DNA from 2 places in the Arthrobacter sp. NPDC097144 genome. Region 1 is predicted to be linked to the other one. Evidence: riboswitches for the same ligand, from Rfam matches in the RefSeq annotation. Region 1 holds a riboswitch; the other holds the start of a gene.
The links. Region 1 has a riboswitch for cyclic di-AMP ahead of ACIQXM_RS17475 (M23 family metallopeptidase). Riboswitches for the same ligand answer to the same signal wherever they lie in the genome.
Positions count from the first base shown of each region.

Region 2: linked by a shared signal. The riboswitch ahead of ACIQXM_RS13640 (LysM peptidoglycan-binding domain-containing protein) and the one ahead of ACIQXM_RS17475 (M23 family metallopeptidase) in region 1 are both predicted to bind cyclic di-AMP.

Region 1 covers NZ_JBIWDW010000009.1:94,383-109,682, reverse strand. Annotated here, with positions in the region: gene ACIQXM_RS17525 (sensor histidine kinase) at 1-1,265, opposite strand, end outside; gene ACIQXM_RS17520 (response regulator transcription factor) at 1,320-2,033, opposite strand; gene ACIQXM_RS17515 (DNA repair helicase XPB) at 2,113-3,759, opposite strand; gene ACIQXM_RS17510 (helicase-associated domain-containing protein) at 3,752-6,097, opposite strand; gene ACIQXM_RS17505 (hypothetical protein) at 6,224-6,487, opposite strand; gene ACIQXM_RS17500 (cold-shock protein) at 6,763-7,146, shown strand; gene ACIQXM_RS17495 (DUF3027 domain-containing protein) at 7,161-7,724, shown strand; gene ACIQXM_RS17490 (MFS transporter) at 7,780-9,054, shown strand; gene serC (phosphoserine transaminase) at 9,088-10,218, opposite strand; gene ACIQXM_RS17480 (metal-dependent transcriptional regulator) at 10,447-11,145, shown strand; cyclic di-AMP (ydaO/yuaA leader) riboswitch at 11,211-11,422, shown strand; gene ACIQXM_RS17475 (M23 family metallopeptidase) at 11,644-12,195, shown strand; cyclic di-AMP (ydaO/yuaA leader) riboswitch at 12,290-12,479, shown strand; gene ACIQXM_RS17470 (NlpC/P60 family protein) at 12,483-13,382, shown strand; gene ACIQXM_RS17465 (NlpC/P60 family protein) at 13,415-14,299, shown strand; gene ACIQXM_RS17460 (HNH endonuclease) at 14,511-15,011, shown strand; gene ACIQXM_RS17455 (molybdenum cofactor guanylyltransferase) at 15,020-15,300, shown strand, end outside.
Region 2 covers NZ_JBIWDW010000005.1:236,238-251,537, forward strand. Annotated here, with positions in the region: gene ACIQXM_RS13610 (DUF222 domain-containing protein) at 1-507, shown strand, start outside; gene hrpB (ATP-dependent helicase HrpB) at 564-3,242, shown strand; gene ACIQXM_RS13620 (FUSC family protein) at 3,375-4,442, shown strand; gene ACIQXM_RS13625 (response regulator transcription factor) at 4,482-5,150, shown strand; gene ACIQXM_RS13630 (sensor histidine kinase) at 5,147-6,493, shown strand; gene ACIQXM_RS13635 (hypothetical protein) at 6,564-7,196, shown strand; gene ACIQXM_RS13640 (LysM peptidoglycan-binding domain-containing protein) at 7,357-8,289, opposite strand; cyclic di-AMP (ydaO/yuaA leader) riboswitch at 8,298-8,450, opposite strand; gene ACIQXM_RS13645 (response regulator) at 8,689-9,333, opposite strand; gene ACIQXM_RS13650 (histidine kinase) at 9,321-10,601, opposite strand; gene ACIQXM_RS13655 (ABC transporter ATP-binding protein) at 10,765-11,520, shown strand; gene ACIQXM_RS13660 (ABC transporter permease) at 11,523-14,018, shown strand; gene ACIQXM_RS13665 (MDR family MFS transporter) at 14,144-15,300, shown strand, end outside.

The sequences.
Region 1 (15,300 bases):
CCAAGGCCTGTGCCGCCTGTCTCCCGGTACCTTGAGGAGTCGGCACGGTAAAACCGCTCAAAGACCCGCGCCGCATCTTCCTCCGAGATGCCCGGGCCGTGGTCCCGCACCTCCAGCACGGCGTCCGAGCGGTTGTGGATAACCGGTGCCACACCAACGGCAATCTCAATCGGGGACCCGTCAGGCGTGTAACGCAGGGCATTGGTGATCAGGTTCGCCACTACCTGCCGCAGCCGGGCCTCGTCTCCCAAAGCAGGTGCAGGACGCGGCTGCTGCCCGTCCAGGCCCACCACGCGGATCTCCCGGCCCGGCGAGCTGGCACGCGCGTCCATCGCTGCATCGTTGCCCAACAGCATCAGGTCCACCGGTTCGTACTCCAGGGGACGCTGTTCATCGACACGGGCCAGGGTGAGCAGATCCTCCACCAGCTGGCCCATCCGCTTGGCCTCACTCTCGATCCGGCCCATGGCCGCAGCCACCTCCTCGGGTGTCTGCAGCGCACCGTGCCGATACAGCTCGGAGAATCCGCGGATCGTGACCAGCGGGGTACGCAGCTCGTGCGAGGCATCCTGGACGAAGCGGCGCATCTTTTGCTCGGACTTGGTCCGAGCAGCAAAAGCGGTTTCAATGTGTGCCAGCATGGCGTTCAGGGAGCGGGACAGCCGGCCGATTTCCGTGGTCGGGTTGCCGACGTCCACACGCCGGGAAAGGTCGCCGGCAGCGATGGCCGCGGCCGTCTTCTCCACTTGGCTCAACGGGCGGAACTGCCGGGTCACGGCCCAGTAAGCGATCCCGGTGGCGCCCAGGGTGCCGAGCAGCCCCACGGAGAACACCAGCGACGCGGCTTCATCCACGGTGGCGGCCACGTCGCCCAGCGGCAGCGCAACCACCACCGAACCGGGCGCGGCCTCAAGGGAGAAGACCTTCAGCCGCCAGCCCTTGCTGCCCGGCGCAGTTCCGGGAACCGTCTGTCCCTGCTGGTCGAGCTCCCTCACCTGCTCGGCGGTGTAATGGTCCACCACGGGGGTGTCTTGTCGGGGATCGGTGTGGGTCTCGGGTCCGTAGCTGCCGTCGTCGGCCAGATAGAGCCCGTAGAACTGGAACAGGGAGGTATCGCTCCCAGGGCCGTCCGACAGCAGATAACGGGACACTGCCGGGGCATTGTCGCCGATTTCCACATCAAGACGCGTGATCAGGATCTGCCGCAGCACGTAGATCGTGGCCAGCCCCGTGATGGTCACGGTGATGACCATCAAAACTGCCATGATGGCTACGAGCTGGGATCGCAGCGAGGCGGATTTCCAGCGGCGGAGCAAGGCTTAGCGCTTCTCCGACGTGCGCAGCAGGTAGCCCACCCCGCGCTTGGTCTGGATCAGGGCGGGAGCGTCCGGGCTGCGGTCGATCTTGCGCCGCAGATAGGAAATGTAGGACTCAACTATGGAAGCATCCCCGTTGAAGTCGTACTCCCAGACATGGTCCAGGATCTGTGCCTTGGACAGCACCCGGTTCGGATTGAGCATCAGGTAGCGCAGCAGCTTGAACTCGGTGGGGGAAAGATCGATGATCACCCCGCCGCGGCGTACTTCATGGGCGTCGTCATCCAGCTCAAGGTCGTCAACGCGGAGGACGGCGTCGTCCTCGTCGAGCGGCTGGGTGCGCCGCAGCACTGCCCTGATGCGGGCCACGACTTCGTCAAGACTGAACGGTTTGGTGACGTAGTCGTCTCCGCCCACGGTCAGGCCGGTGACCTTGTCCTCGGTGTCGTCCCGTGCGGTCAGGAACACCACCGGGAAGTGCCGGCCGGCTGCCCGCAGGCGTCGGGTCAGTGTGAAGCCGTCCATATCCGGAAGCATGACGTCCAGGACCGCGAGGTCGGGGGCATGCTCCTCCACAGCGGCCAGAGCCTCCCGCCCGTTGCCGGCAGCCACGACGTCGAAGCCGGCGAAGCGCAGCGAAGTGGACAGGAGTTCGCGAATGTTGGGCTCGTCGTCAACAACCAGGAGACGGGCTTCAGGTCCGGATGATTTGTTCACTGCACCAGTTTCTTACATTTAGCTGTGCGTTGTCTGTAGGCGGGCTCGAAGGTTGCTGACCGCGGGCTGATACTCGCCGCTACACCGGCTTTTCGATATCCGAGGCATCCAGGATGGAGTACGCATAGCCCTGCTCAGCCAAAAACCGCTGCCGCTTGGCAGCAAAGTCCTGGTCCACCGTGTCCCGGGCCACCACTGTGTAAAAGTGCGCCGCCTTGCCGTCGGCCTTGGGCCGCAGCAGCCGGCCCAGCCGCTGGGCTTCCTCCTGGCGGGACCCGAAGGAGCCGGAGACCTGGATGGCCACTGAGGCTTCGGGAAGGTCGATCGAGAAGTTGGCCACCTTGGACACCACCAGCGTATTCAGGGCGCCCTCGCGGAACTCATTGAACAGCCGCTGGCGTTCCTTCACCGGAGTGTCGCCCTTGATAACGGGTGCGTCCAGCCGCTGGGCAAGCTCGTCCAGCTGGTCCAGATACTGCCCGATCACCAGCGTCTGCTCGCCTTCGTGGCGCTTCACCAGCTGCTCCACGACGTCGGTCTTGGTTTCCGACGTCGAACACAGCCGGTATTTGTCACCGTCTTCGGCCATGGCATAGGCAACGCGTTCATCCCGGGGCAGGTCCACGCGCACCTCAATGCACTCTGCCGGGGCGATGTAGCCCTGGGCTTCGATGTCCTTCCATGGAGCGTCGTAGCGTTTCGGGCCGATCAAGGAGAACACCTCGCCCTCGCGGCCGTCCTCCCGCACCAGGGTGGCTGTGAGGCCCAGCCGCCGGCGGGCCTGCAGGTCCGCCGTCATCCTAAAGATCGGAGCCGGCAGAAGATGCACCTCGTCATAGATGATCAGGCCCCAGTCGTTTGCGTCCAGCAGCTCCAGATGGGGGTACAGGCCTCCGCGCTTGAGCGTCAGCACCTGGTACGTGGCAATGGTGACCGGGCGGACTTCCTTCATGGCACCGGAGTATTCGCCGATTTCGTCCTCGGTCAGCGATGTGCGTTTGAGCAGCTCATCCTTCCACTGCCGAGCAGACACCGTGTTGGTGACCAGGATCAGCGTGGTGGTGGAGCTGGTGGCCATGGCTGCCGCGCCCACCAGGGTCTTACCCGCACCGCAGGGCAGGACGACGACGCCGGAACCGCCGGCCCAAAAGTTCTCGGTGGCGAGCTTTTGGTACGGACGCAGGGCCCAGCCGTCCTCGTTCAGCATGATGGGGTGCGGTGTACCGTCCACATAGCCGGCCAGGTCCTCGGCCGGCCAGCCGAGCTTCAGCAGCAGCTGCTTGAGCTGCCCCCGCATTGCGGACTGCACCACCACGGTCTCGCCGTCGATGCGCGGACCCAGCAGCGGCTGGATCTTCTTGGCGTGCATCACCTCTTCCAGCACCGGATAGTCCGTGGTCCTCAGGACCAGGCCGTGCTGGGGATCCTTCTCCAGCCGCAGCCGGCCATACCGGGACATGGTTTCCTCAATGTCCACCAGCAGCGAATGCGGCACGGGAAACCGGGAATAGGTCAGCAGGGTGTTCAAAACCTGTTCGGCATCCAAGCCTGCAGCCCTGGCATTCCACAGGCCAAGCGGTGTCAGCCGGTAGCTGTGGATATGCTCCGGAGCCCGCTCCAGTTCTGCAAACGCCGCAATGGCGTGCCGGGCCTCGGTTGACTGGGGATGGTCCACCTCCAGCAAAATGGTTTTATCACTCTGGACAATCAACGGTCCGTCAGCCATGCGCCGGGGTATCCTCCACTATTTCTACGTCCATGATTCGGTGCACCGACACCACTCGCTCCACGTCCCGGCGCGGATCGAAAACCCGCACCCGTCCGTCGGTGACTGATAAGGGAACGAATATCTCCTGCCGCTGATTCCCCTGGCTGTCCACAACGCCCATTCGGACAGAACTTCGGGTGCGGATGGCCTCCCGCAGGATCTCCAGCCCGACCAGCGGTTGGCTTTCGCCGTGCCCTGCCACCGGAGGTCCGTCGCCGCGGAGTGCGGCCAGCTGCTCGGAGATGTCCTCGTCAGTCAGGTGCCAGGGGTTGATCCGGGTCCGGGAAGACGCGGGCACCGTCACGGGGGGATGGGCATGTGAACCTGCCACCGGGCGCGCCCTGCCCTCCAGCGCCGGCGAGTAGCCCAGTTCGCGCAGGGTGTAGGACAGTTCCTGCGGACTTGCCACTGATCCGACGACGGTGGGCGAGAGGCGTACGAGGCCCAGGGCTGTGGTGCCCGGATCTGCCAGCAGTCCGGTCAGGCCGTCTTCGTCGTCGCTGCGCAGATAGGAGGCCATGGAGCCGACCCGGAGCCGGCCGTAGCGGGCCGCGGTGTCTTCGACCAGGTACTTCAGCGGCTGGGGCACATCAGTGGCGGAGTGCCGCTGCAGGAATTCCATGATCTCGGCAGCGCTCTGCCCGCTGTCCAGGGCTTGCCGGATGGAGTCGGCGGAAAAGCGGTAGATGGCAGCCGGCCCCTGGCCCTCCGCTATGGAAATGGCGGCAAGGCGGCGCGCGACGCCGGGCTCCAAGTATCCCGGAGCCACGGCAGTCAGGTCTGCCTGCAGGAGAAACGAATGAAGCGGCTCCGGCAGGGCGCCGCGCAGGCGTTCCAGGGCCGCGTCCCACTCCCCGGCTGCCACCGCAGCCCCCAGTTCAGTGAGCGCACCGGACCCGAGCAGCCCCAGCTGGGCTGCTTCCTTGAGGATCCCCGGGACCAGCCGCGCAAACCTGCGCTGGAGACGCGGCTGGTGCCAGGTCAGTGCGCTGACCAGGCCGGCGGCGTCGAGGGCCCCGGTGGTTCCTTCCCCGGCGGTGTCCCCAGCCGCCAGGCGGGCCAGCATTTCCAGGGCCCGCTTGCGCACGAGGGGAGCATCCGGACGTGATGCCTCGGCTGCCAGGGCATTAATGGCACCGCCGCCGGGCAGCGGGCTTCCGACCAGGGACGGAGCACGGTCCGCTTCGAGCCAGGCCGAAACCAGCTGCTTCCACTGCTCATCCCGGTCCAGGGTCAGCCACTCCCGCTCCGTGACACACCACCGTGATGTAGTGACGTCGAGGGCGAGCAGCCCGGACAGGGCGGACAATTCCAGCAGCCAGGCGGTGGCGGAAGCATCAATGCGCAGTGACTCGGAGACGCGACGCACTTCCCGCACGCCCACTCCGCCGGAGCGCAGGGTGCTGATGGGAGTTGTCTTGGCCAGGGTGAGCAGCTCGGTCACCAGCCGCAGGGTTTCCGCCACCGCCCCGTACGCGGCGTTGTCCCGGACACTGTTGGGAACCTGGCGGGTGACCGGTGCCGGCGGGGAAAGCTGGAAATCGGAAACGATGACATGTCCGCGGGACGCCTGCCCCACCGGACGGGGGAGTTCAACGTGCAGCGCGTCCAGCGGGACCAGGAGGCCCCGGGCCACCAGCCACTCCACCGGGGTGGGGGAGGGGTTGTCCAGTACGGCGCGGCCCATGGTGGCCTTTTTGGGAATGGCACCTACCGGGGAGTACTTGAATCGTTTGAGGAGCTCCTGCGTTTGGGGCGGAGCATCGGACATCAGCGAGGCCCAGGCCGCCGGATCCGAAACCAGATGGTGCAGGGAATGGGCCGCCGTGGCCGGCGTGTCCGCCCGCTCCATGGCGATGCCGCTTTTGCGCAGTCCCTCCACGATGCCCACCAGGCGCTGCCCGAATTCGGGCTGCTGGACGGCAAGGGTGGAATAGGGCCGGCCGAGGCCGGCCGGATAAGCTCCCAGCGCTTCACCGAGCACTGACACCGGCAGGTAGAACCGGCGTCCGGCGTCGGCCTTGGGGGCCCCGGGGTGCGGGGTGGCGCGGCGAAGCAGGGCCAGAGCATGCAAATGGTTCAGGATGGCGTCCAGCGCCTTGATGGTGGACCCCGCGATGGCACTCTTCAACCAGGACGCCGTAGTGCTGAGATGCGAATCCTCATTGGTGGTGAGGTCCACTGCTTCGAGGACCTGAAGCTCAGGCGCAGTGAGCTTTTCCAGCACCCGCTGCACACTGATGCGGGTTGAGGCACGCGCAGCGAGGGCCTGGAAATCGGGAACGGGAGGCAACACCAGATCCGGTCTGGCCGCGAGCAATTCACGCAGCTGGTCGTCGCTGCGTGAAGCTAGATCTTCGGCTAAAGCTCGGATCGCGGACATCGTCTTTACGTTACCCGAACCGGTTCCAAAACGAACGGCCTAGCCGCGCCGCCGGCGGCGAATTCCGTCAATTATTAGCGCTGCCATCAGGAGGAATGCTGCCGGGAGGGCATAAATGGCGCCCGCTGCATAGCCGGGCCACACACTTTCCCCGCGCAGGGCCGAGAGCAGGACGGCACCCAGGCAAAGCAGGCCCAGAACTGCAAGCAGTGCTGCCACACCGGTGAGGACACGCCGCCAGCGGGGTACGTCTGCTGCAGTCCGATGCGGTGTCCTGCCGGGGGAAGGCGCGCTGGTGTCCATGAATTTAACGCTAACAGCGGAAACTCCCGGTTCCAAAGGTCCGCCGCGGGAGAAGGAATGCACTGCCGGGATATTCTAAAGGGAACAAGCTTCCCAGTAGTATCTCTCCCGTAGTATCTGGATGACCAGGTATCTGGACGACCCAGTATCGGAAGCATCCGGTAGGTGCGGAACTACCGGAGCGTTCATTTCTGCATACGGCCGGCACTGCGGGTTGCGCAACACTGCGGCAGGTATAGCTGCTGCACTCATTAGCTAAGAACGAGGTAACCGAAGTGCCCATCGGCAAGGTGAAGTGGTTCGACACTGGTAAAGGTTTTGGATTTCTGGCCACGGACGAGGGGCAGGAAGTCTTCCTTCATGCCTCGGCCCTCCCCGCAGGCGTCACCGAGGTAAAGCCCGGTACCCGCATGGAGTTTGGCGTTGCCGACGGCCGCCGCGGCCCCCAGGCGCTCTCGGCCCGCATCCTTGAAGCGCCGCCGTCAGTGGCACGGGCCACGCGAAAGAGCGCGGATGACATGGCGGTTATTACGGAAGACCTTATTAAACTATTGGATGCAGTCTCGAACGGCCTGCGCAAGGGCCGGTACCCGGACAAGAAGCATGCCACCAAGGTGGCGGCCGTTCTGCGCGCCGTCGCCGATGACCTGGACGTATAAGGCGGATCCACTGCATGACCACTAGCGCAACAACCCATTCCGAATCGGCTTCTCCGGCTCCCGAAGCTTCCGGAGGGCAGTCGCCTGCCAAGGCACCGCGGCGTGCTGCACGACGCCCGTCCAAGCCTGACGCAGTGCTTGCCGCCGCCGTTGAAGCGGCACGTGCAGGACTTCTGGAAGTTGTTCCCCCCGAACAGATCGGCGCCTACATAGGGGCAACGCCGGACGCTGAGCGCCTGGTGACGCACCGTTTTGAATCCCTGCGTCCCGGGTACAACGGCTGGCACTGGTACGCCACCGTGGCCAGGGTGCCACGGGGCAAGGCAGCCACGGTCTGCGAGGTGGGGCTGCTTCCCTCGGAAAATGCCGTCCTCGCTCCTGAGTGGGTGCCGTGGTCGGAGCGGATCCGTCCGGAGGATGTTGCCGCGGAGGAAGCCGCAGTTGCCGCGGAGGAAGCCGCCCGGGCACAGGCGCAGGCCGACGGCGGCGACGGGGACGAGCGGGACCGCGGCGAACGCTCTGAAGAAGGTGCCGGTCAATCCGCAAACGGCGGGGCGGGAACGCAGGAGGAGCGCTAAACCATTGGTCGCGGGGGCAGCAGTCATCAAGTTCATGGTTGGACGGTGCTGAGCTGTGTTCCGTTCACTGCGCTTCTTTAACTACCGAATCTGGTTCATCGGTGCGCTGGTGTCCAACATTGGCACCTGGATGCAGCGGACCGCCCAGGACTGGCTGGTCTATGACATCCTCACCGCCCAGGATGCAGCGGCCATGGGCATTGTCATGGCGCTGCAGCTTGGGCCGCAGCTGCTTCTGGCGCCGTGGGCAGGTTTGGTGGCTGATACCTATAACCGGCGCAAGGTGCTGCTGTTCACCCAGGTGGCCATGGCTGTGCTGGGGCTGGGCCTGGGTGTGCTCGTCCTTTCCGGCGAGGCCCAGCTGTGGCACGTCTACGCGTTTGCCCTGGCTTTGGGCGTGGTGTCAGCCGTCGATGCGCCGGCGCGCCAGAGCTTCGTCTCGGAAGTCGTGGGCGAGGCCGACCTGCCCAATGCCGTGGCGCTTAACAGCGCCTCCTTCAACGGTGCCCGCATGGTGGGCCCAGCAGCTGCCGGCCTGCTGACAGTGGCCGTTGGCCCGGGCTGGGTCTTCCTTATTAACACGTTCACCTTCGCCGCCATGGTTCTGGCGCTGCTCAAGATGCGCAGCTCCGAGCTGCGGGTGCTGCCCAAGGCCCCGCCGGGGAAGGGGCGGATCAGGGCAGGACTGAAATATGTCCGGTACCGCCCGGATCTGGTGATGGTGCTGCTGGCAATCTTTATTGTGGGAACGTTCGGCCTGAACTTTGCCGTGTATATCGCGGCGATGGCCCGTACCGAGTTTGGCCAGGACGCCGGGATCTTTGGACTGCTGAACTCCGTCATGGCCATCGGGTCCGTCACCGGGGCGCTGTTGTCCGCCCGCAGGGACAAACCCCGGCTGCGTTTTGTCTTCGGGGCCGCCGGTGCCTTCGGGGCCGCGTGCCTGGTTTCCGCTGCCTCTCCCACGCTTCTCTGGTTCGCAGTGTCCCTCATCCCGGTGGGCCTGTTTGCGCTGACGCTAATGACCAGTGCCAATGCCTATGTCCAGACCACCACTGCGCCGGTGATGCGCGGACGTGTGATGGCCCTGTACTTTGCCATCTTTATGGGCGGAACTCCCATCGGCGCCCCGCTGGTGGGGTGGGTGGCCAACAGCTTCGGGCCGCGCTGGAGCCTCGGTGTTGCCGCGGCTTCCGGACTGATCACCGCCGTCGTCGGCTTTGTCTGGGCCTGGCGGGCCCACCACCTGCGGATCCACTATGACCGCACCCTTCCCCGGCGGCTGCACATGACAACGAATGAAACGAAACAGGACCCGGAACCTGCATAGGGTCCGGGTCCTGCATCAGGGATGAACCGCCTGCTACCGGGAGTGCTCAATGACATAGTCGATGCACTGCAGCAAAGCACTGACGTCGTCCGGCTCAATGGCCACGAAGGTTGCGATGCGCAGCTGGTTGCGGCCAAGTTTGCGGTACGGTTCCACGTCCACGACGCCGTTCGCGCGCAGCGTCTTGGCGAGGGCAGCCGCGTCAACGTGATCTGCAAAATCAATGGTGGTGATCACGTTGGAACGGTCCTCGGGCCGGGCAACGAACGGGGCCGCCACGGGGGAATCCTCGGCCCAGGAATAGATTCGGCCGGCCGAGTCCGCGGTGCGGGCCGCAGCGAAATCCAGGCCTCCGTTCGCGTTGAGCCATTCAATCTGGGCGTTGAGGGTCACCAGCGTGGACAGCGAGGGCGTGTTGTAGGTCTGGTTCAGCCGAGAGTTGTCGATAGCCGTCTGCAGGTTGAGGAAGTCCGGAATCCAGCGGTCCGAGGCATTGATCCGCGCGGCGCGCTCCAGCGCCGCCGGGGAGAACATGCCCAGCCAGAGGCCCCCGTCGGACGCGAAATTCTTCTGGGGAGCAAAGTAATAGACATCGGACTCGGCGAGGTCGACATCCAGGCCGCCCGCCGCCGACGTGGCATCGATCAGGATCAGGGAGCCGGGATCCGCGCCGGCAACGCGTGCCACCGGGGCGGCAACACCGGTGGACGTTTCATTCTGGGGCCAGGCGTAGACATCCACCCCGGATTCGGCTGCCGCAACGGAACGGGTGCCCGGTTCAGCTTTGATGATGGAGGACGGCGCAAGGAAGGGCGCCTTGTTCGTGGCAGCGGCGAACTTGGAACCGAACTCGCCGAAGGACAGATGCTGGGCCTTGTCCTGGACCAGCCCAAAGGACGCCACATCCCAAAACGCGGTGGAGCCGCCAACACCAAGCACCACCTCATAACCGTCAGGGGCGCGGAACAGGCTCGACAGTCCCTCGCGGATGCTTCCCACCAGGTTCCGGACGGGAGCCTGGCGGTGGGAGGTGCCCAGCAGACGGGTTCCGGCGCGGGACAATGCTTCCAGCTGCTCCGGACGAACCTTTGACGGACCGGCCCCGAACCGCCCGTCCCTGGGAAGGAGTTCGGCGGGGATCTTTACTGCGGCTGTTTCGCCCATGGGGTATCGCTCCAAGCGGTAGGCAGGGTGCTCTGATGTGCTTTTTATTCTGCCCCACAGCCCTGTCCGCTTGCGATTTGTGAACCCGCCCGCCGGGACGCACGGCGCCGACGAAATTATCTGCCCTTTGTCCGGATGAGCTAACGTATTGGCAGAACTGACCTGTGGGGGCGGCGTCCGCCGTTGTTCTCCTGATCTTCCCAATTGAGTACCTAGGAGCGGCCTGCCATGACGGACCTCATTGACACCACCGAAATGTATCTGCGGACCATCCTGGAACTCGAAGAAGAGAACATCGTGGCTCTCCGGGCACGCATCGCCGAGCGGCTGCGCCACTCCGGGCCAACCGTGTCCCAGACAATCGGGCGGATGGAGCGGGACGGCCTGGTGGTGGTCTCGGGCAACCGGCACCTGGAGCTGACAGAGCAGGGACGCCGCCGTGCCACCGAAGTGATGCGCAAGCACCGGCTTGCCGAACGCCTGCTCTCCGACGTGATCGGCCTGGACTGGGCCTACGTCCATGACGAAGCCTGCCGCTGGGAACACGTCATGAGTGAGCGCGTGGAGCGCCGGTTGTATGACCTGCTGGGGCACCCCACGGAGTCGCCCTACGGCAACCCCATTCCGGGCCTCGCCGAGATTGGCGGCGTGGCCGCTGAACCGTTCCACGACGGCGTAACCAACCTCGTTTCCGCTGTGGCGCAGGCAGAGCCGGGAACCAAGATGAAGCTGGTCCGGCTGGCCGAGCCGGTGCAGGTGGAACCGGAGCTGCTCTGCCAGTTCGATGAGGCCGGTTTGCGGCCGGGAGCGGAGATCAGTGCCGAAGTGGTGGGGGGCTACGTTTCCGTGCGTGTTCCCGGAATCGAAGGCGCCCTGGAGCTTCCTCCAGAGGTCGCTGCCCACGTGTTTGTCTCCACACTCGGATAACGAAATGGTCTCTTTTGGGCGTTTTCGCCTATAGTGACTTATTGACGTTGAAATAACACCGTTATCCGGGCCTCACGCCGAACCCTGCCACTGGCCCGGATTTACATAGTTCAGGCAGGGGCGGAGGACCCATCACCGGCAGCTTTGACTGCCTTGGGGTGAAGCCTCCAGCATCAGCACGGCCCCGTATCGACGGAGCGGCCGGGCGCTGAATGCGGGGCCGAGTTTCTCCACTCGAATCCGACAGCTAACTTCGCAGGCATATGAGAGAGGTATACCTTGTCGAAGCATGCTGCCCCGGGCAGGCGCCGCGCGTCTGCCCCGGCCCCCGCTCCCTGCCCATATAACGGCCCCAGATCCGGCCGTCGGCGAGCAGAACCACATCATCGTTCCATTGGCGGTGCCGCGCAAAAAGTCGCCATCACCGCCGCAGCATCGGGCCTGATCCTCACGGCTGCGGTCCCCACCACCGCAGCGGTCAGTGAACCAGCCCAGGAAATGCAGCCTGTCGCCGTGGAAGCACCGGTAGTTTCAGCCGATCCCGGAGTGGCCGTTAACTTTGACCGGCCCGCCATGAGCAGCCGGTTTGATCCGGAAGCAAAGCTGCATCACGTGGCTGTGGCGTCCGGCGGGGAGATTTCCGCCGGTGCATCCGCGGGCGCTCTTGCTCGGCCGCTGGCCTCGGAACTCGTTCAGACCTCCGGCTTTGGCTACCGCGTCAGCCCCATCACCGGTGCCGCAGACGAGCTGCACCGCGGCCAGGACTTTGCCGCTGCCTGCGGCACGGATGTCACGGCTGCCGCAGCCGGCACCGTGACCTTCTCGGGTTGGCACGACTTCGGCGGCGGAAACCGCGTGGTGGTTGATCACGGCAACGGCGTGGAAACCACTTACAACCACATGTCCAGCCTGGGTGTGGCGGTGGGGGACAAGGTGGAGCGCGGAGCCCTGGTGGGTGCCAGCGGCACCACAGGTGCCTCCACAGGCTGCCATCTCCACTTTGAAGTGATGGTCAATGGCGAGGTCGTTGACCCGCTTGGTTGGCTGTGACCTCAGGATAACCATTTCGTGACCTGAACGTGACATTCGACAAATGTTGTTGTAGGGTCGTCCTCGTGCTTGATCGGCCAAAGGTCGGGCACTCTCGAACAGATCGCCGAGCTCTGCCACTGTTTGAGGTCCGTTCGCAACATCGCATGGCAGAGGCGGGGGAACCACATTCGGGTTTCGAAAGAAGCCCTAGGGGTTAAGTTGCACGGGCCTTACCTCCCACGCAACCGGGTGACTCCCATCCGAATCCGACAGCTCACCTCGTAGGCATTGGGAGAGGCAAACTTGTGTCATCAGTAGCTCACGGCCGCCGTCGCGCGTCCGCAGTCCAGTCGAGCCCCATTTCAGCACTGTCCCGGGCCGTAACCTCCAATGTTGGAACCTTCGGCCGCCAGGCCGCCGTCGTCGTCGCCGCTTCAGGCCTCGTTCTCGCGGCAGGCCTTCCCGCCCAGGCAGCCCCCAGCGCCGACCGCCAGGTTCTCGAAGCCACCCCGCTTAGTGTCGTCACTCCAACCGGCGCTGTTTCTGTCTCCGCACAGGCACCGTTTGAGCTGGCCACCATGCAGCCCGTCTCCTCCGTTTCCGGAGCGGATTACCGTGCCCGCATCGCAGCAGAAGAAGCGGCTGCCGCCGCTGAAGCCGCTGCTCAGGAGCAGGCAGCTGTCCAGGCTGAGCAGGCCGCTGCAGTCCAGGCCGAGCAGGCTGAGCAGGCCGCTGCCGCTCAGGTGCAGCAGGCTTCCGCACCGCTGGCAGCCACCACTGCCAACTGGGCACCCGCAGCTCCCGCACCGGTCCAGGCCCAGGCTGCTGCCCCGGCACCCGCCGCTGCAGCTCCCGCACCGGTTCAGGCTCCGGCCCCCGCTCCGGCTCCGGTAACCAGCGGCGTCGGCGCAGCACTCGTTGCTTCGGCCTACGCACAGCTCGGTGTTGCACAGGACTGCACCGCCATGGTGGAGAATGCACTGCGCTCCGTCGGCAAGTCGGTGGGCGACCTCGCCCCCGCACAGTTCTACGCTTTCGGCTCGGTTGTTGGCTCGCCTGAGCCCGGCGACCTCGTCATCACCTCCGGCCACGTAGCCATCTACGTGGGGAACGGCCAGGTCATCAGCGGCGGCTTCGACGGTATGAACACCGTGCTGCACCCGCTGTCCTACCTCGGCGGCGCAAGCTTCGTCCGCGTCAGCTAAGTCCTGCCGCAGATAACGGAGATTGCACCCGCATGACATCTACACCTGAGCGCGCCCGTCACCGGGCGCCCGCAGCACGCACCGCTGCGCTGAGCACGCTTGCGCGGGCAGTATCTGCCAACGCCGGAACGTTTGGGCGTCAGGCTGCTGTGGCAGTTGCCGCATCAGGCCTGGTGCTGGGCACCGGCGTCGCGGCTAATGCAACAGGTTCAGACGTGGTCCGCAGTGCGGAAACCAGCACGTTGGATCTGGCAGCGTCTACGCAGCTGATGGTTCCCGCAACTGCCGTGGTGAGCTTTGACCGTCCGGCCGTGGCAGGCGTCATTCTGGCTCCGGAAGTGCAGCCCGAGGAAGCTCCCTCTGAGGATGTGCAGGCTGATGCTGCGCAGCTCCAGGCAACCGAGCTCCCGGCAGCGCAGCCCGAACCGGCAGCGCAGCCGCTGCCGGCTGAGGCTCCGGCGCAGGCACCTGCCCAGGCGGCGTGGACGGAAGAAGCTGCTCCGGCCATGGAACCGGCAGGTTTTGTTTCCGCTCCGGCGTCCGCTCCGGCGTCCGCTCCGGTGCGGGAAGCGGCTCCGGCTGCCTCCTCCGGCACTGCTGCGACCATCGCTGCCGCTGCCTATGCGCAGCTGGGCGTGTCACAGGACTGCACCATGCTGGTGACCAACTCATTGGCTGCCGCTGGCATCAGCTTCCATGACTGGCCTGCCGGTTACCTGTCCCTGGGAACCATGGTCAGCGCCTCGCAGGCCGTTCCCGGCGACCTGATCTACTACGCCGACGGCGGCATGGGCATGGCTCACATTGCTGTTTACGTTGGAAACGGCCAAGCCATCCACGGTGGTTTCAACGGTAATTCCACTGTTGTGGCTCCGGCAGAGCTGGGCTCGGGCGGCGTGTACATCCACGTCCGCTAGAAAACGGTACACATGGTTTGCCTGCCGGTTCGCCGGCAGCGGTCAAGGGTTTCTCCTCCGGGAGGAACCCTTGATCCGTTTAAACCGCCGGGCGGCGCCGAAAATGGCGAAGAGCAGGATCCGGGCATACTCTTTCCATAGATCATGTGAAGTACCGTCAACCGCGGCGGGCAACCTCCCGCCGATGGACCGCAGGCGGAGAGGAATGTGCATGCGCACTCTCGTTCTGAATGCAGGCTATGAGCCGCTGGCCGTTGTGAGCTTCCGCCGGGCGCTGGTGCTGGTGCTGTCAGGGAAGGCCAGCGTTATTGCCGAGAGCGGGGAACCGGTGGTGGGACCCACGGAAATTCTTCCGCGCCCCTCGGTGATCCTGCTGCACAGGTACGTAAAAATTCCTTACCGCGAAGGCACCCCTGTTACCCGGCGGGGGGTTCTGCGCCGGGACCTGCACCAGTGCGCGTACTGCGGCAAGGCCGCCTCCACGGTGGACCACGTCCTGCCTCGATCCAGGGGCGGAGAAGACAGCTGGGAAAACATGGTTGCCTGCTGCCTGCGCTGTAATAATGCCAAGGGTGACAGGACCCTGAATCAGCTCGGATGGCAGCTGCGCATCCACCCCCAGCCGCCTCACGGAGCTCGTTGGCAAATCCGCGAACTGGAGCGTCCGGCCCCGCAGTGGAGCCAGTTCCTCGATGCCGGCACGGCTGCCTGATGCCGGTGATGGATTCAGGAACGCCCTCGTTCAATGCAATCGTGCTGGCCGGCGGACGGTCTTCGCGCTTGGGCGGAACCCCCAAAGCGCTGCTTCAGTCGTCCGGGCGCACGCTGTTGGCTGTCGCCCTGGAAGCAGCATCCGGTGCTGCCGGGCGTGCCGTCGCCGGACCGCCCCAACTGCAGGAGGTGCTGGAGGCAGGCGGAATACCCGCCCTGCTGATCCGTGAAGATCCTCCATTTTCCGGGCCCGCGGCCGCGGTGGCGGCGGCCTGGACGGCGCTGGCCGA
Region 2 (15,300 bases), on a different contig from region 1:
CAGGCCGGTGCAGAGGCCAACGCACGGACCACCGGACTTGTCTCCGGCCGGACAGCAACAGCACCTTCCCGCCCTTCACCAGTGGCAGGATCGGCATCCGGTTGGGGAAGGGCGCCGGAGCGTCCGGAGCGGCTGGATCCGCGGACCGAGGTGTGGCTACGCCGGTTGTATGCGGTGCCGGAGACCGGCCAGTTGGTGGCAATGGATTCCCGGGCGCGGCTGGTACCCAGGGGTTTGGCGCGCTTCATCGCGGCCCGCGACCACCTTTGCCGTATGCCGTGGTGCGGAGCTCCCATCCGGCATTACGACCATATTGTTCCAGTACGAAAGGGCGGGGCGACCTCGGCGGAAAACATTCAGGGGTTGTGCGAGGCCTGCAACCAGGCCAAGGAAGCACCGGACTGGAGTGCGCGGACCGGCACCAGTGGCCGACATACGGTGGTCATCACCACACCCACAGGCCATGCCTATAGATCCACTGCGCCGAGTCCGCCGGGCTTGGAATGAACACCGTGGGCAAGCACGAGGTTGGGCACGAGGCAATACACGGGAGAATAGGGGATGTGAGCACACCGCAGATATCCGGCATCCCCAGTTTCCTCCCGCAGGTGCCGTTCAACCTTCAGCGCATCGGGACGGGATTGGTGTTCGCCGAGGCGCTCGCCGATCTGTTCGCCGCCCTTGATCCCCAGAACGGGAAGAGCGCCGCGGTGGTCCAGGCTCCGCCGGGAACCGGAAAGACGACCCTGGTTCCGCCGCTGCTTGCCAACCTGTTGGCTCTGCAGGAAAGTTCAATCGGACGGCCGCCGCGGATTGTCGTGACGCAGCCGCGCCGGGTGGCGGCACGTTCGGCAGCCCGCCGGCTCGCCGCGCTGGACGGCAGCCCGGTGGGTGCCCGCATCGGCTACACGGTGCGCGGCGAGAGCCACGCCGGTCCCGAAACCATCATCGAGTTCGTTACCCCCGGCATCCTGCTGCGCAGGCTTCTGGCCGATCCGGGGCTGGAAGGCACCACCGCCGTCGTCCTGGACGAAGTGCACGAGCGCGGGTTGGAAACGGATTTGCTGGTGGGCATGCTCACTGAAGTCCGGCAGCTGCGCGAGGACCTGACGCTGATTGCCATGTCCGCCACACTTGACGCGCCTCGCTTTGCCTCGCTGATCGGGAACGACGGCGACGGACCGGTCCCCGTTGTCGGCTGTCCGTCTGCCCTTTATCCGCTGGAAATCCGTTGGCAGCCGGCTCCTTCCCTGCGTCTGGATGAGCGCGGGGTGACGCGGACCTTCCTTGACCACGTTGCCGACACGGCAGCTGCCGCCCACGCCGAACTCCTGACCGCAAACCCGCAGGCTGACGCCCTGGTTTTCGTTCCCGGGGCCTGGGAAGTCTCGTCTGTCGCCTCCCGTATCCGCAGCCGTGCCGGAGCCGGAACTGAAGTCCTGGAACTGCACGGACAGATCGATCCGCGGGACCAGGACCGCGCGGTATCCGGCCGAGCAGGAGGAGACCGGCCCCGGATCATCGTCTCCACCAGTCTGGCGGAGTCCTCACTGACCGTACCGGGAGTTCGCCTGGTCATCGATTCCGGGCTGGCCCGCGAACCGCGCCGGGATGCAGCGCGCGGAATGTCCGGCTTAGTGACAGTCTCCTGTTCCCGGGCTTCAGCGGAACAGCGGGCCGGTCGTGCCGCCCGGCAGGGGCCGGGACGCGTGGTCCGCTGCTATGACGAGCGGACTTTCGGCGCAGCTCCGGCACATCAAACGCCGGAGATTTCCGTGGCGGACCTGACCTCTGCAGCTCTCGTTCTGGCCTGCTGGGGCTCGCCTGGAGGTGAAGGCCTGGCACTGCCGGATGCTCCGCCTCGCACGGCCATGGAGGATGCCCGGACTGTCCTGAAGAACCTCGGCGCCGTGGATGCTTCCGGAGCCGTCACCCCTGTGGGAAAGACCCTTGCCCGGATCCCCGCCGATCCCCGCCTGGCCCGGGCCCTGCTGGACGGTTCCAAGGTGGTCGGAGCCCGAACTGCAGCGGAGGCCGTTGCACTGGTCGCCGGGGATCACCGTGCACCCGGCGCTGACCTTACCCGGCTCCTGACTGCCCTGCGGTCCGGACGGGACCCGGGGGAGCGCCGCTGGTCCGAGGACGTGCGGCGCATGCAGGGCATTGTCCGGCGTGAAGGGTCAAGAGGCGAAGAAGCATCCAGCCACAATCCACCGCGCTCTTCGGAGCCAGCTGACGTTCCGGATTCGGAGGCCATGGGATTCGTCGTCGGACTGGCGTTCCCGGACCGCATTGCCCGCCGGGTGCCCGGGGAAGGACCGGAGCGCTACCTGCTCTCGTCCGGAACGCGCGCCGGGCTGCCCGCCGGCAGCCCGCTGACCGGCCACGAATGGCTCGCCGTCGCCGAAGTCACCCGCGCCCAGGGACGCGATGCCGCCGGCACCGGAGCGGTGATTCGCTCGGCTGCGCCGCTGAGCGAGGAGACTGCCGCCGCTGCGGCGCAGCACCTGCTCACCGACACGGTTGAAGCACGGTTTGTGTCCGGCCGGGTCACTGCCAGGCGTGAACGCCGCCTCGGGTCCATCGTGCTTTCCTCCACCCCGGTCCGGCCAACGGCTGCCGAAGGCAGGACGGCGGTGGCTCGGGCTCTGAAGCAGGAAGGGCTGGGCATCATAGGTTTCTCGGCCGCCGCGGATGCGCTGCGGCGACGGATGGCCTTGATTCGCCGTGAGCTCGGGGAACCGTGGCCGGATGTCTCCGAGCCGGCACTGCTGGCGCGCCTGGATGACTGGCTGGCTCCCGAACTGTCGGCCCTTGCCGCAGGCGCCTCGGTGAACGGCATTGACCTCACTGAACCGCTGCGCCGCCTGCTGCCGTGGCCCGAGGCTTCCCGGTTAGCCGAGCTCGCACCGGAACGCCTCGCAGTCCCGAGCGGCTCCCATGTCCGGATCAGCTACCCGGACCCCGACGACGACGGCGGCCGGCCGGTTGTAGCGGTCAAGCTCCAGGAGTGCTTCGGCTGGGCGGAAACCCCGCGCGTGGTCCAGGGCAGGGTGCCGGTGCTGTTTCATTTGCTCTCCCCGGCACGCCAGCCGCTGGCTGTGACCGATGACCTGGCATCCTTCTGGGCCGGACCGTATTTGCAGGTGCGCGCCCAGATGCGCGGCAGGTATCCCAAACATCCGTGGCCTGAGGACCCCTGGTCGGCCAAGGCGACTGCCAAAACCAAGGCCCGGATGTAGCGGGGCAGCGGGGGCAGCGGCGCCCGCTGCGACAGGCATCACGCGGGGTGTTCCGCCGCCGGGACGGAGTGCACTCGTAGGCTGGAAGAGCGGCGACCTGTCTCTTCAGCCGCAGTGAAAGGCCCGTTTTCCGTGATCCATTCCCTTCGTACTTTCCTGTCGGTTCCCGCGGGCCGGGGCCACCGGATTCCGGCAGTCCGCGTTGCTGCGGGGCTGCTGATTCCGCTCGTGGTGCTGATCCTCCTCGGCCGCACCGACCTGACCATGTGCGCCATCTTCGGGTCCCTGACGGGTGTCTTTGGCCGCAGCGAACCGCATTGGCGCCGGCTTCGGCACCAAACCCAGTCCGGTGCCCTGATGACCCTGACCGTGGTTGCCGGAGTGACCATGTCCCTGGCCGGACGGAGCGGGTGGGAAGTGGTGGCGGCCGCCACTCTTATCGCCGGAATCATTTCCGTTGCCGCCGACTATCTGCGCGTCCGCCCGGCCGGACCGTTCACCTACATCTTTGCTTTCACTGCGACCGCCGCCGCACCTTTTTCCGGTTCTCCCGGCGAAGCTTCACTGGCGGCAGGCGGGAGCGCGCTGACGGCCATCCTGCTCGGGATCGCCGGCCGGGCACATGCCCGCAGGCATACCCCTGTACTGCCCCTGACACCGCGGGCGGCGCCGGACTGGAAAGAGATCTTCAAGCACTCAGGCCGGTACGTCGCGGCTGTCGCCGCAGCCGGTTCCCTCGCTGCACTGGTGGGGACCGGGCACAGCTACTGGGCCATGCTGGCAGCCTGCGCCCCGATCGCCGCCGCTGATGCGGCGCGGGCTCCACTGCGGGCCGTGCATTTCATTGTGGGAACCTATGCCGGTGTGCTGCTTTCCGCCCTGCTCCTGCAGCCGGACTGGACCCCGGTGCAGCTGGCCGTCCTGCTGACGCTGCTCCAGTTTGCCGGGGAGGTCTACGTCATCCGGCATTACGCCCTGGCCATGGTCTTCCTAACCCCGGTAGCGCTGCTGATGACCGGTTTCGTGTCCAGCCAGCAGGTCTGGGACCTCACTGTGGACCGGGCGGTGGAAACCACCATCGGAGCGGCGGTCGCCGTCGTCGTTGTCCTGCTCACCACCCGCCGCACGGCGAAGGCATTGCCCTCCACAGGCGTCGGGCAACAGGCAATTGGCCCCGGCCAGCCCCCAATCCGGCACTGACACCGGACCCTCCGCGTGTGCGGCCAATAGACTTTCGGCATGACGGACCGACCCCGGATCCTCGTCGTGGAAGATGACCGCCGGCTGGCCAGGATGCTGGCGGACCTCCTGAAATCGGAGGGGTATCTGGTGACGCTGGCCTTTGACGGGCAGCGCGCACTGCACGAGGGCCTGACCCAACCCTTCGACGTCCTGCTGCTGGACCGCGGCCTGCCCGCCATCGAGGGACTGGACGTGCTCACGCGTCTGCGCAGCCGCGGCGTGCTGACGCCGGCGCTCATTCTCTCCGCCCTGGGCAACGCGGCGGACCGGGTGGAAGGACTGGACCGCGGTGCCGAAGACTATATGGCCAAACCATTCGACATTGACGAACTCCTGGCACGGCTGCGGGCGCTGAGGAGACGGAACATTTCCCGGGTTCCGGTACTGCCCGTGCCCGGCGGCACCCTGGACACCACCGGCCGCACGGTCACCACTGACGCCGGGGACGTGGTGCTGCTCTCCGATCGGGAAGGCGCGCTGCTGGAGCATTTGGCCCGCCGGCCCGGGCAGGTGTTTCCGCGGGCAGACCTGCTGGAATCGGTCTTTCCGGACGCCGACGACGACGGCGTGGTGGACACGTATGTGCACTACCTCCGGCGGAAATTGGGTAAGGAAGCAGTGCTGACGGTGCGCGGCATCGGCTACCGGCTCGGCGCCCGCACATGAGGCCCGCCCGGACAGCGGCGAAGCGTGCCGCCGCGCCCCCGAAACAGCGCAGCCCGGAGGAGACTGAACTGCGGCAAGCCACTGTTCGCCTGGCGGTCCAGTTCACGGCGCTGACAGTGGTGCTGCTGGGTCTGGCCGCCGTCCTGGTCTACGGGCTGGTTTCCACTCAAACCCGTGAGGCCACCGAGCAGACTTTGGTGTCAGCTGCCCAGTTCGATTCTCCCCGGGAGGCGCCGCTGGATGTCTTCCTGGCTGTGTACGACGACGGCAGGCTGGCGGTTTCCCGCAACATGCCGTCGGGCCTGCCGGACCAGGAAGCGCTGGCTGAGGTTGCCGGTACGGACAGACCCCGGCGGGACACCGTGTCCGCCGGAGATCGGACGTACGAAGTCCTCACTGTGCGGCGCGGCGGTGATGTGGTGCAGGCCGCAGTCGATACGCATGAGGCCACCGAACAGCTCCGCCGCCTGGCCCTGGCGTTGGTGGTGTCGGTGCTGGCTGCCGGGGTGGTGGCGGGCGTTCTTTCCGCCGCAGCGGCACGGGCTGCCATGCGGCCCATGGCTGAAGCACTGGCTCTGCAGCGACGGTTCGTGGCCGATGCCAGCCATGAACTGCGGACACCGCTGACCCTCCTGAGCACCCGCGCCCAGTTGCTCCGGCGGCGGTTGTCGAAGTCCTCTTCCCCGCCAGGGGCCCCTGCCGGAGAGGAGGCTGACGATGAGCCGGATGTCAGTGTGAACGAGGGAGCACTCGAAGCGGCCGATGACATCGTGGAGGACACCAAAGTTCTCACCGGAATCCTCGAGGACCTGCTGATGTCCGCGGATCCCAGGCATTCCGGACCGCCGGAACCGGTCAATTTGGTGCCTCTGGCACGGTCCGCAGTGAGCTCGCTGGAGCCCGAAGCTCTCCGGCGCGGGTTGGCCCTGGAACTGGACGCTCCGGCTCCGGAAGTAACCGTGTTGGGCGGGCAGTTTGCGCTGCAGCGGATCTTCACGGCGCTCGGAGCCAATGCCCTGGACTATGCCCGGTCGCTCGTGCGGTTTTCCGTGGAGAGCAGCGGACACGAAGCCGTGATTCGTGTCGCCGATGACGGGGCAGGATTTCCGCCCGGCTTCGACCGACAGGCCTTTGAACGTTTTGCCTCCCTCCGGAACCGGGAAACGGGTGGCGCAGGAGAAAATCACTCGGCCCCGAGACACTACGGACTGGGACTTGCCCTCGTAGCGGAAATCGCTGCCCGTTATGGCGGCAGGGTCCGGGCCCTGCCTGCCGGGGAAGAGCACGTCGGCGGCGTGCTGGAAGTCCGCCTTCCCCTGGCCGGAGGCCGGAGCAGGGTCTAAGAATCTTCGAAGAATCGGTTCCGAAAATAAAAGTGTCAGCACATCCACTCTTCGAAAGGTGCATAACACGATGGCGTTTCGGGACAAGGCCAGGGGCCCGCTCGGATGGATCCTGGGCGTTGTTGGCGGTCTGGTCCTGTTGGTCGGCTCCTTTTTTGCCGGTATGGCCACGGCCGACACAACTGCGGATTCGGAACAGGCCTCAGTAACTGAACAGCAGCAGGAGCAGGATCAGGACCAGGAGCAGGACCAGGATCAGGAGCAGCAGGACCAGGAGCAGGACCAGGAGCAGGACCAGGATCAGGACCAGGATCAGGAGTCCGATGCCGGAACTCGGCATGACCGCGACAGCGACGGCGACCAGACAGACAAGTCAGACAAGTCAGACAAGGACACGTCGGATAAAGACACATCAGACAAGGGAACCGAAGCGGATCCGGACACTCAGGATGAGAACTCAGACGGGGAATCTGCACCGGATCAGGGCGGGAACAACGTCGAAGGGCCTGTCCGCGACAGCATGACTGAAGAAGGCCCCGGACACGGTCACGGCGGCCGGCACCACCAGGACACTCCGGACGTCCCGGACGTCCCGGATGTCCCGGACGTCCCGGATGTCCCGGACGTCCCGGACTTCCAGGAACAGCAGGAACAGCAGGAACAGCAGGAACAGCAGGATGGCCGGAACGATCCGGACGCCTGAGTCCGGGCGGATCCGACACTGAGGACATGCCTGCGCGTCCACCTGGAAACTTAACGGCAAAAGGGAACGCCCGGCCAGCTGGCCGGGCGTTCCCTTTTTATGAATCCATCAGATTGCAGGTCCGTTCGCTTCCCGCGCTCCGATGGGAGCTAGTGCGTTATTACGCTACGCGGTAGTACACGGCGCCGGAGCCGACGTTGGCGCTCTCCAGAACAGTCTGGTTGCCGCCCCATCCGCTGTGGATGGCCTGGCCGTTGCCTGCGTAGATGGCGATGTGGGCAACGCCCATGCCGCCGTCGGCGTAGTAGGCGATGTCGCCGGGCTGGGGGTCGGAAACCGGGGTTCCGTAAGCAGCAAGCTGCGCGGGAGCCAGGTCGCCAACCGAGTGGCCGGCTGCCCGGAGCGCAACCTCAACCAGAATGGTGCAGTCCTGGACGGCACCCATCTGGGCGTATGCGGAGCTGAGCATGATGGCGTTGGTACCGGATGCAGCGGGAGCAGCAGCCGGCGTCACGGAGGAAGCCTGCGTGCTGAAGGTGCTGAAGTCGGCCACAGCAGCGGTCTCTTCCACCGGAGCGGCGTAGGAGACCGCAGCGGGAGCGTCATAGGACACGGCTGCAGGGGCAGCGTAGGAGACTGCAGCCGGTGCGGCGTAAGCAGTTTCAACAGCAGCACCGCCGGCGTAGGTGATGACATCGCCGGGGTAGATGATGGAATCCAGCGAAAGGCCGTTCAGCGCCAGGATGTCGTCAAGGGTGACGGCGTAGGTGGCTGCGATGGCGCTCAGGGTGTCGCCGGACTGGACAACGTGGGTGGACGCTGCGGCGGGGGCCGGAGCCTCAACCGGAGCAACTGCCGGAGCCACAGGAGCAGCCGGAGCGGCTACAGCAGCAGGGGCGGTGTAGGACTCGGTCGAGTCGTTGGCGATGACGCCTGCCGAAGCGGGGCCGGCCATGCTGAGCACCAGGCCGGAGCCTGCTGCCAGGACAGCGGCTGCGGTGCCGATGGTGCGGGCCTTGCCGGTGGTGGCGTTTGCCAGTGCAGTCCACAGTCCGGTGTTGTCGGCGCTGTGGGTTCCACGAGTATTGTTCAACAAAATGAGTTACCTCTCCCGATACCTGCGAGGTGAGCTGTCGGATGCGGATGGGAGTCATCCGGTCCGCCGAAGAAACCTCGGCTGACTTAACCCCAAGGATTCATAAGGAACCCGTAAGTGGTTCCCCCGCCTCTGCCGAAGTGTGAAATCTGTGGACCTTGACCAGCGGCAGAGCTAGGTAACAAGTCAAGGGAGCCGCTTCAGATAACGGCATGAGTACTACCGTACAAGAGGGTTACGGGATGGTAACTATTTAGTAACGAAGCTCGCACAGAGGCGTGAGTGGGACCTCGGGACCCGCCTGTGGGTGCCGGCACAGAGGCCTCCGGATAGGCGTCACCGCGGGGAATTACTGCCGTCCGGACTCGCGGGTACAGCTGGGCCCGGGGGGTTCGCCTAGGTCCGCAGGTACGCCAAAGTGGCGAGTACACGGCGGTGGCCGCTGTCCGACGGCGAGAGGCCCAGTTTCGCGAAGATGTTGCCGATGTGCTTGCTGACTGCTGTCTCGGATACGGAGATGGCCCGGGCAATGGCAGTGTTGCCCAGGCCCTCGGCCACCAGCCCCAGCACTTCGAATTCGCGGGGAGTCAGTGACCGGATGGGGTCCAGAGTGCTGCGCCGGCTGAACAGCTGGGCGACGACCTCCGGATCCATGACCGTTCCGCCGGCCAGGACCCGGCGCAGGCCCTCGACAAAATCGCCCACTTTGCCTACGCGTTCCTTTAAGAGGTAGCCCACACCCTGGGCGCCGGAGGCCAGCAGCCGGCTGGCGTACCGGTCCTCAACGTAAGCGGAGAGGACAAGGACGGGAAAGTCCGGCACCCGCGATCGAAGTTCCAGGGCAGCGCGCAGCCCCTCGTTGGTGAAGGTCGGCGGCATCCGCACATCCAGGACGGCGCCGTCGGCACTGCCGGGTTCAAAGCCAGCCAGCAGGTCCTCAGCATTGTCCGCGGAGCCAACCACCTCAAACCCCTCGCCCTGCAGCAGCAGCTCGAGCCCGGCGCGCAGCAGGGCATCATCTTCAGCGATCAGAAGGCGCATGGAAGCTCCACTCTTAGTTCGGTTGGCCCGCCGGACGGACTGGTCACATACAACTTGCCGCCAAAGGCTGCGGCGCGGCGGGCAATTCCGGCCAGACCGGTGCCGGACCCGGCCGCCGGATCGCTGGCCCCGGCAACAGCGGCGCCGCCGCGCCCGTCGTCGTTCACCCGGACCACCAGCACATCCTCGCGCGGGGTGGATTCCGTACGCAGGAGTACTTCAATGTGCGAGGCATCGGAATGTTTCGCTGCGTTGGTCAGGGCTTCGGCCAGGACAAAGTAGGCGGCGGATTCCACCGCTGCGGGAGCACGCTGCAGTCCCTGCACGTCCAGCGAGCAGCTGATGGGGGACCTGCTTGTCAGCGCCGATGCCGCTCCGCCCAGGCCCAGCTCATCCAGGACCGGCGGATAAATGTCATGCACCGCTTCCCGCAAACCGGCCAGGGCTTCGGTGGCGGCGTCCTGGGCACGGCCGATGAAGGGCATCGCGGCAGCCGGATCGCTCTCCGCCGCCCGCTGTGCCAGTCCGAGCATCATCACCACCCCCACCAGCCGGTTCTGCGCGCCGTCATGCAGCTCCCGTTCGATGCGGCGCAGCTCTGCTGCATGGGCCGTCAGAGCGCTGGCGCGGGCAGCGGAAAGATCCTGGATCCGGAGGGAGAGCTCGTCATACCGGCGGGGCGAGAGGATTGCCAGCGTGCCGCCGCTGAGCCGGCGGGCCATCCACGGGGGCAGCAGCCAGGCCGCCAGGCCGTAGATGAGCCCCAGCAGGACGGTGAATCCCGCTGCCGACCAGCTGGTCACGGGAACTGCAAAATCAAGCGGTGCGGACTGCGGAAACAGCGTCCACCACGGAGCCGTACCTATATACAGCACCGCAGCCAGCGGCAGGGCCACCGCAAGACAGCCGGCCAGCAGCGCAAAAGCACAGTGGAACAGCAGCCAGGAAATGTCCCGCTTGGTCTCCGGGGCACTCACCAGGGCCGCCAGTTCGCCAAAATTCTTCCTGCCGGCGAGGACACGGCGGTCAAAGGGCACGACGGCGCCGGCATAACCCGCAGCGCGGCCCTGGGCCCGGGCGGCAAGCAGGTTGAGCGTTCCCAGCAGACGGGGAACCGCGTACAGGCCAACGCCCAGCGGCAGGAACGGAAGCAGCACAACGCCGCCCAGGAGGATCCCCAGCGACGCCGGCCAGTTCATGGCCTCGCGCAGGAGGAAGCCAGCATCCCGAAGACGGGACTCCAGGCCGGCGCGGGAAAGAAAGCTCACCTGCCCGATTATGCCCTGCCCCCGTTCCACCGGGGGTATAGCCAGCTATACCCCGGATTGGGGTGCTGGCTGTATCGGAGTGCGGGGGCCTTCTCCGTAGCGTCAATGGCAGGAGAAAAAGCGGCGGCAGCACACCGCCCGCCAGAGAAAGAGGACGAAGGCCATGTACACCGAAACCACTGAATTTTCCGGACCGGCTGCACTGCAGCTGGAGGCCGTGGCCAAGAGCTACCGCACCGGAACCGCACGCGTGACCGCCCTGCATGAGGTGTCACTTGCCGTTCCGGCCGGCACCTTCACCGCCATCATGGGCCCCTCCGGATCCGGCAAGAGCACCCTGCTGCAGATGGCCGCGGGACTGGACACTCCGGACAGCGGGAGGGTGCTGCTGGGTTCCACCGACATTTCCCGGCTGCGCCGCAAGGCCCTGACAGTGTTCCGCCGGGACCATGTGGGGTTCGTCTTCCAGTCCTACAACCTGCTGCCCCAGCTGTCCGTGTCGCGCAACGTCACGCTGCCGCTGCTGCTGGGAGGCCGCAGCGTGGACCATGACTGGCTGGGTTATGTCCTGGAGGCCGTGGGACTCAGCGGGCTGAATGACCGGATGCCGCAGGAACTCTCCGGCGGGCAGCAGCAGCGGGCCGCGATCGCCCGGGCACTGATAACCCGTCCGGATGCCGTTTTTGCCGATGAGCCCACCGGGGCCCTCGACTCGGTAACCGCCCGGCAGGTGCTCGACCTGCTGCGGCACACCGTGGCGGATCTGGGCCAGACCGTGGTGATGGTGACCCATGACCCCGTGGCAGCCTGCTCCGCGGACACCGTCATTTTCCTCGCAGACGGGCGCCTGGACGGCAGTCTGGCCAACGCCAGCGTCCGGGATGTCACCGAACGCGTGGCTTACCTGGGGGAGCGGTAGACATGCTCGCACTTGCCAAGTCTTCCATCCGGCACAACCGCGGCGGGTTCGCCGGCGTCTTTGTGGCCGTGTTCCTGTGTGCGGCGCTGATCACCGCCATGGGAGTCCTGATCGAATCCGGACTGCGCGGAGGAACCGCACCGCAGCGCCTTGCCGGTGCCGACGTCGTGATCGGCGCCCCGCAGTCCATGCCCGTTCCGGAGGACGTCGCGGTGCCCTTCGCCGAACGGGTCCTGCTTCCGGAGGACACGGTGTCCATCATTGCCGCCGTCCCGGGGGTGGACCGGGCCATCGGCAACGTCAGCATTGCGCTGGTCAGTGCCGACGGCCGCAGTGTGGACGCCGCCGCCTGGGAATCGGCGGAACTGGCTCCGTACGTGCTGGTGTCCGGCAGCGCCCCGCGGGGAACGCACGAGGTTGTGCTGGACAGGTCCTTTGGAGCCGAGCCGGGGGCGCGGATCGTGCTGTCCCACGGGGGAGAGCCTGCGGAGTACACGGTCTCCGGGGTAGCCGAATCCAGCGGCACTGTGCCCGCAAAAGATGCTGCCGGCACGGCCGCGTCCGCCGCTTTCCTCAGCTCTGCCGGCGCAGCTGCCCTGTGGCCGCACGGTGACAGCGTGGCTACTGTGGGCGTCATCGCCCAGGAGGGAATGAAACCCGAGAAACTGGCGGCGGCCATCGAAACACAGGTGGGCGGCGTCGTCGGCTACACCGGAGACCGCCGCGGAGACGTGGAAACCGTAGGCGGAGCGGGCAGGTCAACACTGCTGCTGCTGAGCACCTCGCTGGCGGGAACCGCCGTCATGACGGCGCTCTTCGTGACCGCCGGAACCCTGTCCCTGTCCATCCTGGCCCGCCGCCGGGAGTTCGCTCTCCTGCGCGCCGTGGGCGCCGGGGCCGGGCAAACCCTGGGCATGGTTGTCCGAGAGGTGCTGCTGGTGTCAGGGGTTGCCGCGGTCCTGGGGACACTGCCCGGGTTCTGGCTGGCCCACTTCCTGGCCGGGCAGTTCGCAGCCGGCGGCGTCATCCCGGAAGATTTCGCCCTTGCCTACAGTCCGCTCCCTGCCCTCGCCGCCGTGGTGCTGGCCTGCGCCGCCGCGGCGGGTGCTGCACTGGTGGCAGCGCGCGGAGCCGTGCGGGCCACACCGACGACGGCGCTTCGGGAAGCTGCCACTGAAACCCGCGCCCTGGGAAGAAAGCGGACCGTCACCGGCCTGGTCCTGCTGGGTACCGGACTGCTGGCGGCGCTCACGCCGCTGGCTGTCCCCGGACTGGGAGGACTGGCTGCCGCAGCAGGAAGTGTCCTGCTGCTGATCATCGCTGCCGGTGTTCTGGGCCCGTGGATCGTCGCCGGGATACTCAAAGCGGTGCAGCCGCTGCTGCGCAACAGCCCCTCCGCGTCCCTGGTGTTGGCCGAAGCGAATGCCTCGGCATTTCCCCGGCGGCTGGCCGCCGGCATTGTTCCGCTTGCGCTGGCAGTCGCCCTGGGATCAGTGCAGCTGTTCATGCCCGCCACCGTGGAAAGCGAGGCCGTCCGGCAGTCCCGCGACGGCATGGTGGCCCAGTACCTGGTATCCGCTCCGGGCTCCGGGATCTCCCCGGCCCTTGCCGGGGAGGTTGCTGCCGTGCCGGGAGTACGGTCGGCAACACCCGTGGCCCGGTCCGCGGCCCTCGTCCCGACCACGGTCATGGGAGTGGAGGAAACCGTGGAGAGCTACCTGATCTCCGGACTGGGAACCCATGATCCGGAGTCCGCCCTGGACCTGGGTGTTCAGGAGGGATCGCTGAACCGGCTGGCCGAGCCGGGAACGGTGGCCCTCAGTGAAGACCTCGCCAGGTCTACCGGCAGCACCGTGGGTGCAGACTTCGCCTTCTCCTACGGCGACGGAACCGAGGCAACCGCCGTCGTCGTCGCGACCTACTCCCGGGGACTGGGATTCGGGGATCTGGCAGTGGACAACGGCACGCTGCGCGAACACACCACGTCGGGGCTGAGCGATTACGTGCTGGTGACCGCGGAGGACAATGCGGACGCTGCACAGCTGACGGCGGACATTGCCGCGCTGGGCCTGGCAGCGTCGGACAGCGGGCAGCTGGGTGCCGCCGGCGCATCGGAGCGCAAAGCGGAGTCCTGGATATCCGTAGTGGGACTGCTGGTCCTCCTGGGATACGTGGGGCTGTCCGTGGTCAACAGCCTGGTCATGGCCACGGCTCGGCGGCGTCCGGAGCTGATGCTGCTGCAGGCCCTCGGTGCCTCCAACAGCCAGCTGCGGCGAATGACGGGGATGGAATCGCTGCTGCTGGTGCTCTCCGCCGTCATACTGGGAAGCGTGCTCGCCCTGCCGCCATTGATGGGCATTGCGTTCAACGTATCCGGCCAGCCTTTTCCCACCATTGTTCCGGGGATATTCCTTGCACTTGCCGGAACGACGGCGGTGCTTGGGCTGGGTTCCATTGCTGCGGCCACTGGGGCTGCCCTGCGGCCGGTCCGGGAATAAACCGGTTGCGGGGCAGGTTGCGTCCGATGGCGGGTCCCCGATGGGGGCCCGCTTAGGCTTGCATGCAGGGCCCGGCCCGCATTGAACGTTTGAACGCACACCACCGTGAACAGGATTCTCCCCTTTTGAGCGCTAACCCGTCATCTGTCGCCACTTCCGCCCCGCCGTCTACCGGCAGGCCCAAGCGCCGTACATCAACCCCCGCACCGGATGCGCTGGACCCGCGCACCAAGACCGTGATCGGGCTCCTGCTCGTCTCATCCTTTGTGGTGATCCTGAACGAGACGATCATGAGCGTGGCCCTGCCGCGCCTCATGGCGGACCTCAACATCACCGCCGGCACCGCCCAGTGGCTGACCACGGGCTTCATGCTCACCATGGCCGTGGTGATTCCCTCCACCGGGTTCCTGCTCCAGCGCTTCTCCATGAGAGGCCTGTTCCTGACCGCCATGTCACTGTTCAGCGCGGGAACGCTGCTGGCCGCCCTGGCTCCGGGGTTCGGCGCACTGCTCGGCGGCCGCATCATCCAGGCGGGCGGAACCGCCATTATGCTGCCGCTGCTGATGACCACCGTCCTGAACGCCGTCCCCGCCCACCGGCGCGGACAGATGATGGGGACCATTTCCATTGTCATTGCAGTGGCCCCTGCCATCGGCCCCACTGTCTCAGGCATCATCCTCAACGCGCTGGACTGGCGCTGGATGTTCTGGCTCGTCCTGCCCATCGCCCTGCTCTCCCTGGCCGTGGGCGCCTGGAAGGTGCAGAACCTAACCGAGCCCCGCAAGGTTCCCTTCGATGTGCTCTCGATCGTGCTCTCCACCTTCGCCTTCGGCGGGCTGATCTTTGGCCTCAGCAGCATCGGAGAAGCCGCCCAGGGCAAGGCTCTGATGCCGCTGTGGATTCCGCTGACCGCCGGAGTGCTGGCCATGGCCGGGTTCGTCTTCCGCCAGCTGGTGCTTCAGCGGAAGGACCAGGCCCTCATGGACCTGCGGACTTTTGCCAGCAAGCCCTTTGTGGTTGCCATCGTCATGGTCCTGGTGTCCATGATGGCCTTGTTCGGCTGCCTGATTGTCCTGCCGCTCTACCTGCAGAACGTCCTGGAACTCAGCACCTTGGACACCGGTCTGCTGCTCCTGCCCGGCGGCGCGGTCATGGCCATCCTGTCGCCGGTGGTGGGCCGGCTCTTCGATAAAGTCGGTCCCCGGCCGCTGGTCATTCCCGGTGCACTGCTGCTCAGCGCAGCACTGTGGGGCATGACGACACTGGACGAGACCAGCCCCGT